One region of the Paenibacillus sp. RC73 genome, then DNA from elsewhere that is predicted to be linked to it. Evidence: predicted binding sites of a transcription regulator. Region 1 holds the regulator's gene; the other holds the start of a gene.
The links. Region 1 encodes LexA, which represses DNA repair genes until DNA is damaged. Its sites were predicted from a motif close to CGAACATATGTTCG; they were not measured.

Region 1 (3,700 bases):
GAAATTACGGCGAATGTTATCCAAATAAATTTCCCGAAGATTGGCGCGCTCTGTTGTTTCCTCTTCCGTCAATCCTTCGGCTTTTGCTTTGCGAGCCAATTCATTGATGCGCTGTACCAAGCTGTCTATATCCAAATTCTGTCCCCTCCATATAAGCAAAGATATAATACACTTTGACATGTAGAAAAGAGCTTGTCAAGGTTCCCGTATCACGTTCCCTGACAGCTCTAATGTGACTGATCAGAAGTGCGGAAGCTTTAAAAGCTGGCCTGCCTGCACTCCTCGATCTTCCATTCCGTTAATCCGAACAATTCCTTCTATATATACCCGTGTATCCATTCGTTCCGGTTTATGAGTGGAGGCAATCCGCCACAATGTATCCCCAGGTTGCACAATAAGTTTGGTCACCTCTTCATTCGAAACCGAAGGAGCCGCGAATACCGTCAGTACACCTGCACCCGCAATCCAGGCAACGATAACCAGAATAAGAAGTTTGGGCAGGAGACTGTTGGAAATGGTCCGTACAAGCTGCGCCCTTCTCTCATTCCGGACATTTTGCATCTTTTCTAAATTCATTGGAAAAATACTTTGATATGTGCTATATTTCATCATTTGTCGCGTCCTCCAAACGTTTGTTCCTATGTTTTTTCACAATATAACACGAACATTTGTTTTGTTCAATAGAAAAGAGAACAAAAGTTCGTGATTATTTTTTAGGATTATTTAGAACTTACGTTTGTACGAACGGAGGTTCTATGCTATAATTTTCCCAAACGTTACTAAATGGGGTTGATACGGTATGTCTAAGATTTCAAGCCGCCAGCAGGCCATTCTTGAATTTATCCGCAATGAAGTGCGTCTAAAGGGTTATCCCCCTTCTGTACGCGAAATAGGTGAGGCTGTCGGATTGGCCTCCAGTTCTACGGTTCACGGTCATTTGGATCGTCTGGAGAAAAAGGGACTGATTCGTCGTGATCCAACGAAACCGCGGGCCATCGAGTTACTCGGCCAAGACGAATCGGATAACAGCAACTTGATTAATTACTCAATTAGTCGTGTTCCGGTCGTCGGCAAAGTTACAGCTGGTCTGCCTATTACAGCAACAGAAAATATTGAAGATTACTTTCCTCTTCCCCAACATTTTGTTGGTGAGGATAAAATATTCATGTTATCTGTTGTAGGAGAAAGCATGATTGAAGCTGGTATTGCCAACGGAGATTATGTCATCGTACGTCAACAGCAGACAGCCGATAACGGCGATATTGTCGTGGCCATGACAGACGAGGACGAGGCTACTGTTAAAACTTTTTACAAGGAAAAAGATCATATTCGACTTCAACCGGAAAATCCGGCCTTTGAACCGCTTCGTCTGACGCACGTCAGTATTTTGGGCAAGGTTGTAGGACTCTTCCGGGACTTCCACTGATTTTTCATTTTTCAGCCCCGTTATTCTTCCCGCTACAACAAAACCGGCTGCCCATGGCAAGCCGGTTTTGTGTTGATTTTATGTACACAAAATGTTCCTCACAGCTATTCTTTTTCCTTTGATAGCCCATAGATTAAACGGTTTATACCTGCAATTACTGTTCTGTATATTGGTGGATCAAAAGAATTATATCATTATTTTAGATAAATATGGTATATTATCTGAACAACTGAATAATCGTATTCTTAACCAGGAAGCGTATTACGAGAAAAAACTTAAAACCCTTTATAATAAGTAATATTTCTTTTACCAGCTTCTTATCTTCATTCTTTACTATTCTACTTATGCTAATCTGCTGTAACTTTCTCCTACAACGTAAAGTGGGAAAGGATACGGCAGGTAAGCATAAGTTTTTTTACGTTCCGTATCTCCATACTTTATTAGTTTCTGAATATTAGGATCATAGGTGATAGCTTCTTTTTGCTTTTAATAGATTTATGCTGATACATTGCTAGCGCTACTGACATATGAATAAAGTAGACCTTAGCAAAGGAGATAAGAAGATGATCAAAAATCGAGTCAAAACGTATAAGCACCGTATCGGCAAGAACAAATTTCTGGTCGTAAAAGTCTTTCAGGCCGCAGCCGCCGAAACAAGAAGCGGTAACGCACTAGCCACCAATGCATTGAACATCAAAATTTCCAAACGTAACCGTAAGCATAAACACTTCTAAAATTCATCCGTACCTTCATTTCTTGTGAAGGGAGGTGATATCATGTGTAAAAGACATTTCAAACGTCACGTGAGAAGAAGAGGATTATCGATCCGTTCAAATCAGAGAGCGATTGCACGTGCTAGAGGTAACGCACTGGCTGTTAATCTGTTTAGTGTAAATGATAGACAACGCAGACGTTAATGATTGTTTTTAAGCGAAAAGCGGGAAGGATTTCTTCCCGCTTTTTTGTGCCGCATTATAGTGTAAAACGGATATTGAACCAATATTAAGGGGCCCTTTAGCAGTCGGTAGGACTTTATCATTTTCAACAGAATTTTAACATTTGAAGTAAGTGAATACTGATAAAAATTTCGTATTCTCTTCATCTAAATCCCAGTCCTGAGAAAATTCAAAAAAATGCTTTTTCATGTCTATTCTCCCCTGTGAACTATTGTGTCTTTATCTTTACTGTATGATCATTTATCCTATGTACTCTGAACGAAATGCTTTTCCTCGTTTCATAAACATAAGGAGCGAAAATGTTAACTCAACACAACCCATTACCTTCTCCCATTCTTTTTCCCTTGATTATGAAATTCGAAACTCTTACCTATATCAATTCCTAAAATTAGGGACATATGAACAAAAATCAGGGTGCTGAATGTCTCTTATGATTCGACAATATAAGCCGAGTATTTTTGACAAAAAAAGAGCCGCTATCTAGTAGCAACTCCAGTGAAGATTATGTTCGAATTAATGAAACCCATTTCCTCTATAACCTCGTCAAATCGGTGATAAGAGATCGGACACCTCTTCGATGTTTTTGTTATCTCACATTCAAAGTAAGCGTCTTTGAAAATGCCATTAACAATTTTCACCTTTTCCACATTCAGAGTATTGCTTCTGTCTACATTCAAGAAATGGAACCCATTATTATTTAGGAAGCTTTCCCAATGCCTTAGGGTGCCGATCATGTAATATGTTTTTTCGAATGTGTGAACTAGAATCTGATCCCTCTTACGTCCTTTAGATATGAAAAGAACCTTGTCCACTGGTATGTTTTCGCCCTTGTTAATACCTCGAGAATCATCAGCTGAGACGGTTAAGTTTAGCATTTCATATATCTCCCACTTTATTTCAACAGTTCTTCAGGTGGTTCGGGACTGTGAATCCAAGACAAACTCGCTGTACTCACTGATACAACTGCAAGTGAAGTTAGTAATATGGCAGCATTGTAGTACATACCAATCTTAAATTTACTAAATTTAGGACTTTTCATTTTTCGCACCTCCTCTCTATTAACGTTAAGCTTTGAACAAAAAAACTAGCAGCTACCACCGGAAAAGCCAGCCACAAATTAAGTGTTATTATTGCAACCCCGCAAATTTTTAACAATGGGTAGTGCCGTTTAGGTATACGAGTCTTCCCGTCTATTCTAGACGGAGCATAAACCAAGACAAGTATTATACTTAATATCGAAGTAATAACTATCCAATTATAGTTTAAATTCACAAAGGACAGGGCGGTAAGTAAAGCTGTAGATACAACAATGCATACT
Region 2 (3,700 bases), on a different contig from region 1:
AATCCTGCATAAAACAGGGAAAAGGCGACCGCCCCGATCAATGCCAGCAGCATGAATCTTTTGCCCTTCAGTACCCAGGCCAGCAATATGACAGGGATATCAAGCAGTAGCATACTCCAAGCCGGAGACACGCCAAATGCGTAATGTCCCAGCAGGGCCAAGCCTGCAAATCCGCCTTCTGACAAATGATTTTGAGCATTGATGTGATAATACGTAAAAGCTAAAATGCATGTTCCGAGCAGCATGACAGCAATCTGCCTTAATGCTCCATTGTTCACGATAGATTCGTAAGTTTTCCTCATACAGGCTCCCTCGGTTTCTCGTAAGTTTGATGTGGATGAACCCACTCTTACGGAAGCTACCGGGTAAGTTGTGCCTGGAGGACTTGGTCCTTCGCATATACAATCCCCTCTTCCGCAGAGTTGGCTTTCGCAACTTGACGTTACTCCGCGGAAAAGCTAAGTATAAGACAGATCAAATCGTTTCCAAATCGTCCTTTGGGGAAGTATCCTTCGGGGACACATGGTATCCTGATCCTTTCTTTTGTGGAATAAAACTCCGACATTTCTGTGGTACATGTAATTCTATTATTTATTATACCACACCTTACCACCTGCTAAACAGCTTGCTTTTTATGCCGCACCATATTTTTATTTTATGCGTGAGCATGCTTTATTGTATGTGCGAATAACGGCATTATACCGAAGGTTTGGCGGATGCACATACAATGTACTTATAGCATGGTTAATGTACTTATGGCATGGTTTATGCAGGTTTTCAGTGATACTACCCGGCTAATTTGGCTGTTCTGCGTTGGTTGGCCATAAACACCCCTCCGAGTATAAGGAGCAGCCCGGTCAGAACGTTCCAGCCGATGTGTTCATTCAGAAGCAAAAAGCCCCATACAATAGCGCTCACCGGTACAAAATAAGTCACCGAGGAGGCAAATTCCGGACTTCCCCGCAAAATCATATAATTGAACAATATATACGCTACTCCCGATCCCAAAACCCCCAGCCCTATAAGGGAACCCAACACACCAGGGATGAAGACGACCGACAGATCAGGTCGATCCACCATTGCCGTCATGATGCCGCCCCCTGCCGCCGCACCCAATAGTGTCGCAAAGGTTGCCTGATACATCGACAGATTGGATAAAAACCGCTTGGACAACTGCGTTCCGAAGCCATAGCAGAGAGTCGCAAGCAGCATACATCCAAAGCCGACGGGGTCGACAGAAATAATGGATACAGGATTAATACCCAGTAAAATAACGATTCCTACAAAAGCGAGGCCCATTCCAAACCACTGCATTCGATAAAAGATAGCTCTGAAAAAGACAATTCCGACCAACATGGTCCAGATTGGCGTGGTGGCATTCAATACGGAAGCCATGCTGCTAGCAATTCTGGTCTCGCTAAAACTAATCAAGGCCCATGGCAAAACCATGTTCACTAGAGCTACGAGAATAACCGATTTCCATGGAATACTTCTGAATTCAAATGGCTTGCGCATAAGTAGCATCAACAAAACAATAAAAATGAGGCCAAAGCCGGAACGAAGAAATACAATAGTCCAAGGCCCTACGTGATGGAGCAATAACACCTTGATAAACAAAAATGATCCGCCCCAAATGAGGCTTAGCAGCAATAGCACCGCATATAACGAGCGTGACAATATGTATACCTTCTTTCTTTCCAATAATTGATGATTGCTTTGGCAAAGGAATAATTTCTATGATGAAGTATAAAAAGAACATTTGTTCTGTATGCTGATTATAATTGTATTCCTGCTATGAGTAAAGGAGATTTCTTATGAAAAAGATACTGGACAACAAGAATAAGGCCCCACTGCCTTCCGAGGAAGACGCAGGGCTGATCAAAACTTGTGTACTTCTGACCCTCGTGCTGGATGTGCTGGAGCGGGACATTCGCATTCTGAATGCCTCTGCCTTAAAAATGCCCGATCTGTACGTTCGCAGCCTGACCGGGGTGCAACAGCGTGTAGCTGTTCAATTGGCGGAGACAAAGGCGCGAATGAAAAGGCAAGGAGTTAAAATATACAACGAAACCCGGAATCACGAAGGCGTGGAGGTTCTGTATGTATGCCGTGGCTACCAAAAGCGGTTTTTCATGCTTTCCTCCTTTGCACGCAGCGAGGTTCGACGAGAATTGGGACATTATTTAGGAATTGATGTGACCCAAAGCCACTCGACTGTGTAGTCTCGTTTACAATCCTTGTACGATGCGTTTTCCGCGTACCGTTGCTTGTACGAGCACCTCTTTCTCGTCTATTGTTAGCAACTGTCTTCCGCGCATTAGCACACGCCCATTCACAATGGTCGTATCAACATCCGCGCCGTTTACACTGTAAGCAAGCAGTGACTCTATCTGGTGTATTGGCTGTAAATGCGGCTTTTGCATATCTATCAGAATGATATCTGCCTTTTTCCCCACCTCAAGTGTGCTGGTTTCGTGCTCAAGGTTTAGCAGCTTGGCTCCATTGACTGTAGCCATTTGCAGCGCCTGCGCAGCAGTAAAAGCAGCTGGATTGCCTGTGCTTAGCTTTTGCAGCCATGTCGCTGCCTAAATGCAGTCTCCCTGTAATATGCCAGAAAGCCGCAAAATACCCATGTCTATCGAACCAATCCAGCATGCGGGAGCGTTCTGCACAATATACAGGCAACTCGGACTCCTCGTTATCCGGTGTAGACATGCTTTCCCCCGCTTCCGGTATCTCTGCTGCATCAACCATCAGATCCACGACGCAAATACGTCCGTGTGGTTTAAGCGTGCGTCGCATTTCTGACAGAGAGAGTATTTTTTGTTCATCTGTCAGATGATGCAGGGCATAACTGCTGACTACAAGTCAAAGGTCCCGTCCATATAAGGAATCGACATCAGATTTCCCAGCCTCGTCTCCACCTGCGGGAATTTACTCCGGCAGCGCTTGAGCATTCCATTCGATTGATCCACACCTGCCATACGAATGCCCTTTTCAGCGAACAACCCCGCCAGATTCCCCGTCCCTGTACCTGCGTCCAGACTCACCTGCATTGGCAGCCACACGCTGTACGATAAGACGCAAAGCACGCCTGTACGCGGGATGCCTGCCATTTTCTCCCTCTTCCAGACTCACCCTGATATCATGTACAGCTGCGCGGCTGTCAAAATCCCAACCGTCAAACCAGTCTTCACGCAGCTCCCGCTGACGCTTCAAACCTCCGGCCAACTGAAACATCTCTTCCCACTCCAGCTCGCTGTCACGTCTCAAACGTTCGATCATTTGGTCGGCTGCCTCCAGCCTGCGCTTATGATCCATCCACGTCGTGAACATCACAGAACGTTGCAGCTCCAGCTCATGAAGTGCCTCATCCCTTCTCCCTTGATCCAATCGGTCCAGTATGGATTTGACTTCCTCTACCGACATACCGAATTCACGTAGCGCCATAATCATCCTCAGGCGAACGGCTTCACGCTCTGTAAAATAACGATATCCATTATCCGGGTGCTTAACAGGAGCAATCATCCCTTTCCTCATAGAATCGTATCGTGCGTGTAGATATATGTAATTGAGTCTCTCGTTTTCAGCCTATTCTATTATAAAACATTCACGTTACGTGAGGTGAAACATGATGCGGGATATGGATAGATCGCCAGATCATGGATAAATCCAATCCATTTGGCACACATTATGCTTA

Region 2: the regulator LexA is predicted to act here: its motif matches at 1,753-1,766, upstream of ABH897_RS05250 (YhjD family protein).

The regions. Positions count from the first base shown of each region.
Region 1 covers NZ_JBIYCV010000020.1:49,231-52,930, forward strand. The annotation lists gene ABH897_RS26605 (DUF896 domain-containing protein) at 1-135, opposite strand, end outside; gene ABH897_RS26610 (LysM peptidoglycan-binding domain-containing protein) at 241-609, opposite strand; gene lexA (transcriptional repressor LexA) at 800-1,426, shown strand; gene ABH897_RS26620 (hypothetical protein) at 1,990-2,160, shown strand; gene ABH897_RS26625 (hypothetical protein) at 2,203-2,343, shown strand; gene ABH897_RS26630 (LytTR family transcriptional regulator DNA-binding domain-containing protein) at 2,859-3,257, opposite strand; gene ABH897_RS26635 (cyclic lactone autoinducer peptide) at 3,275-3,421, opposite strand; gene ABH897_RS26640 (accessory gene regulator ArgB-like protein) at 3,418-3,700, opposite strand, start outside.
Region 2 covers NZ_JBIYCV010000002.1:371,600-375,299, reverse strand. The annotation lists gene ABH897_RS05260 (YitT family protein) at 1-302, opposite strand, end outside; gene ABH897_RS05255 (DMT family transporter) at 787-1,677, opposite strand; gene ABH897_RS05250 (YhjD family protein) at 1,815-2,222, shown strand; gene ABH897_RS05245 (amidohydrolase family protein) at 2,229-2,516, opposite strand; gene ABH897_RS05240 (hypothetical protein) at 2,479-2,802, opposite strand; gene ABH897_RS05235 (class I SAM-dependent methyltransferase) at 2,862-3,008, opposite strand; gene ABH897_RS05230 (MerR family transcriptional regulator) at 2,998-3,540, opposite strand; gene ABH897_RS05225 (spore germination protein) at 3,663-3,700, shown strand, end outside.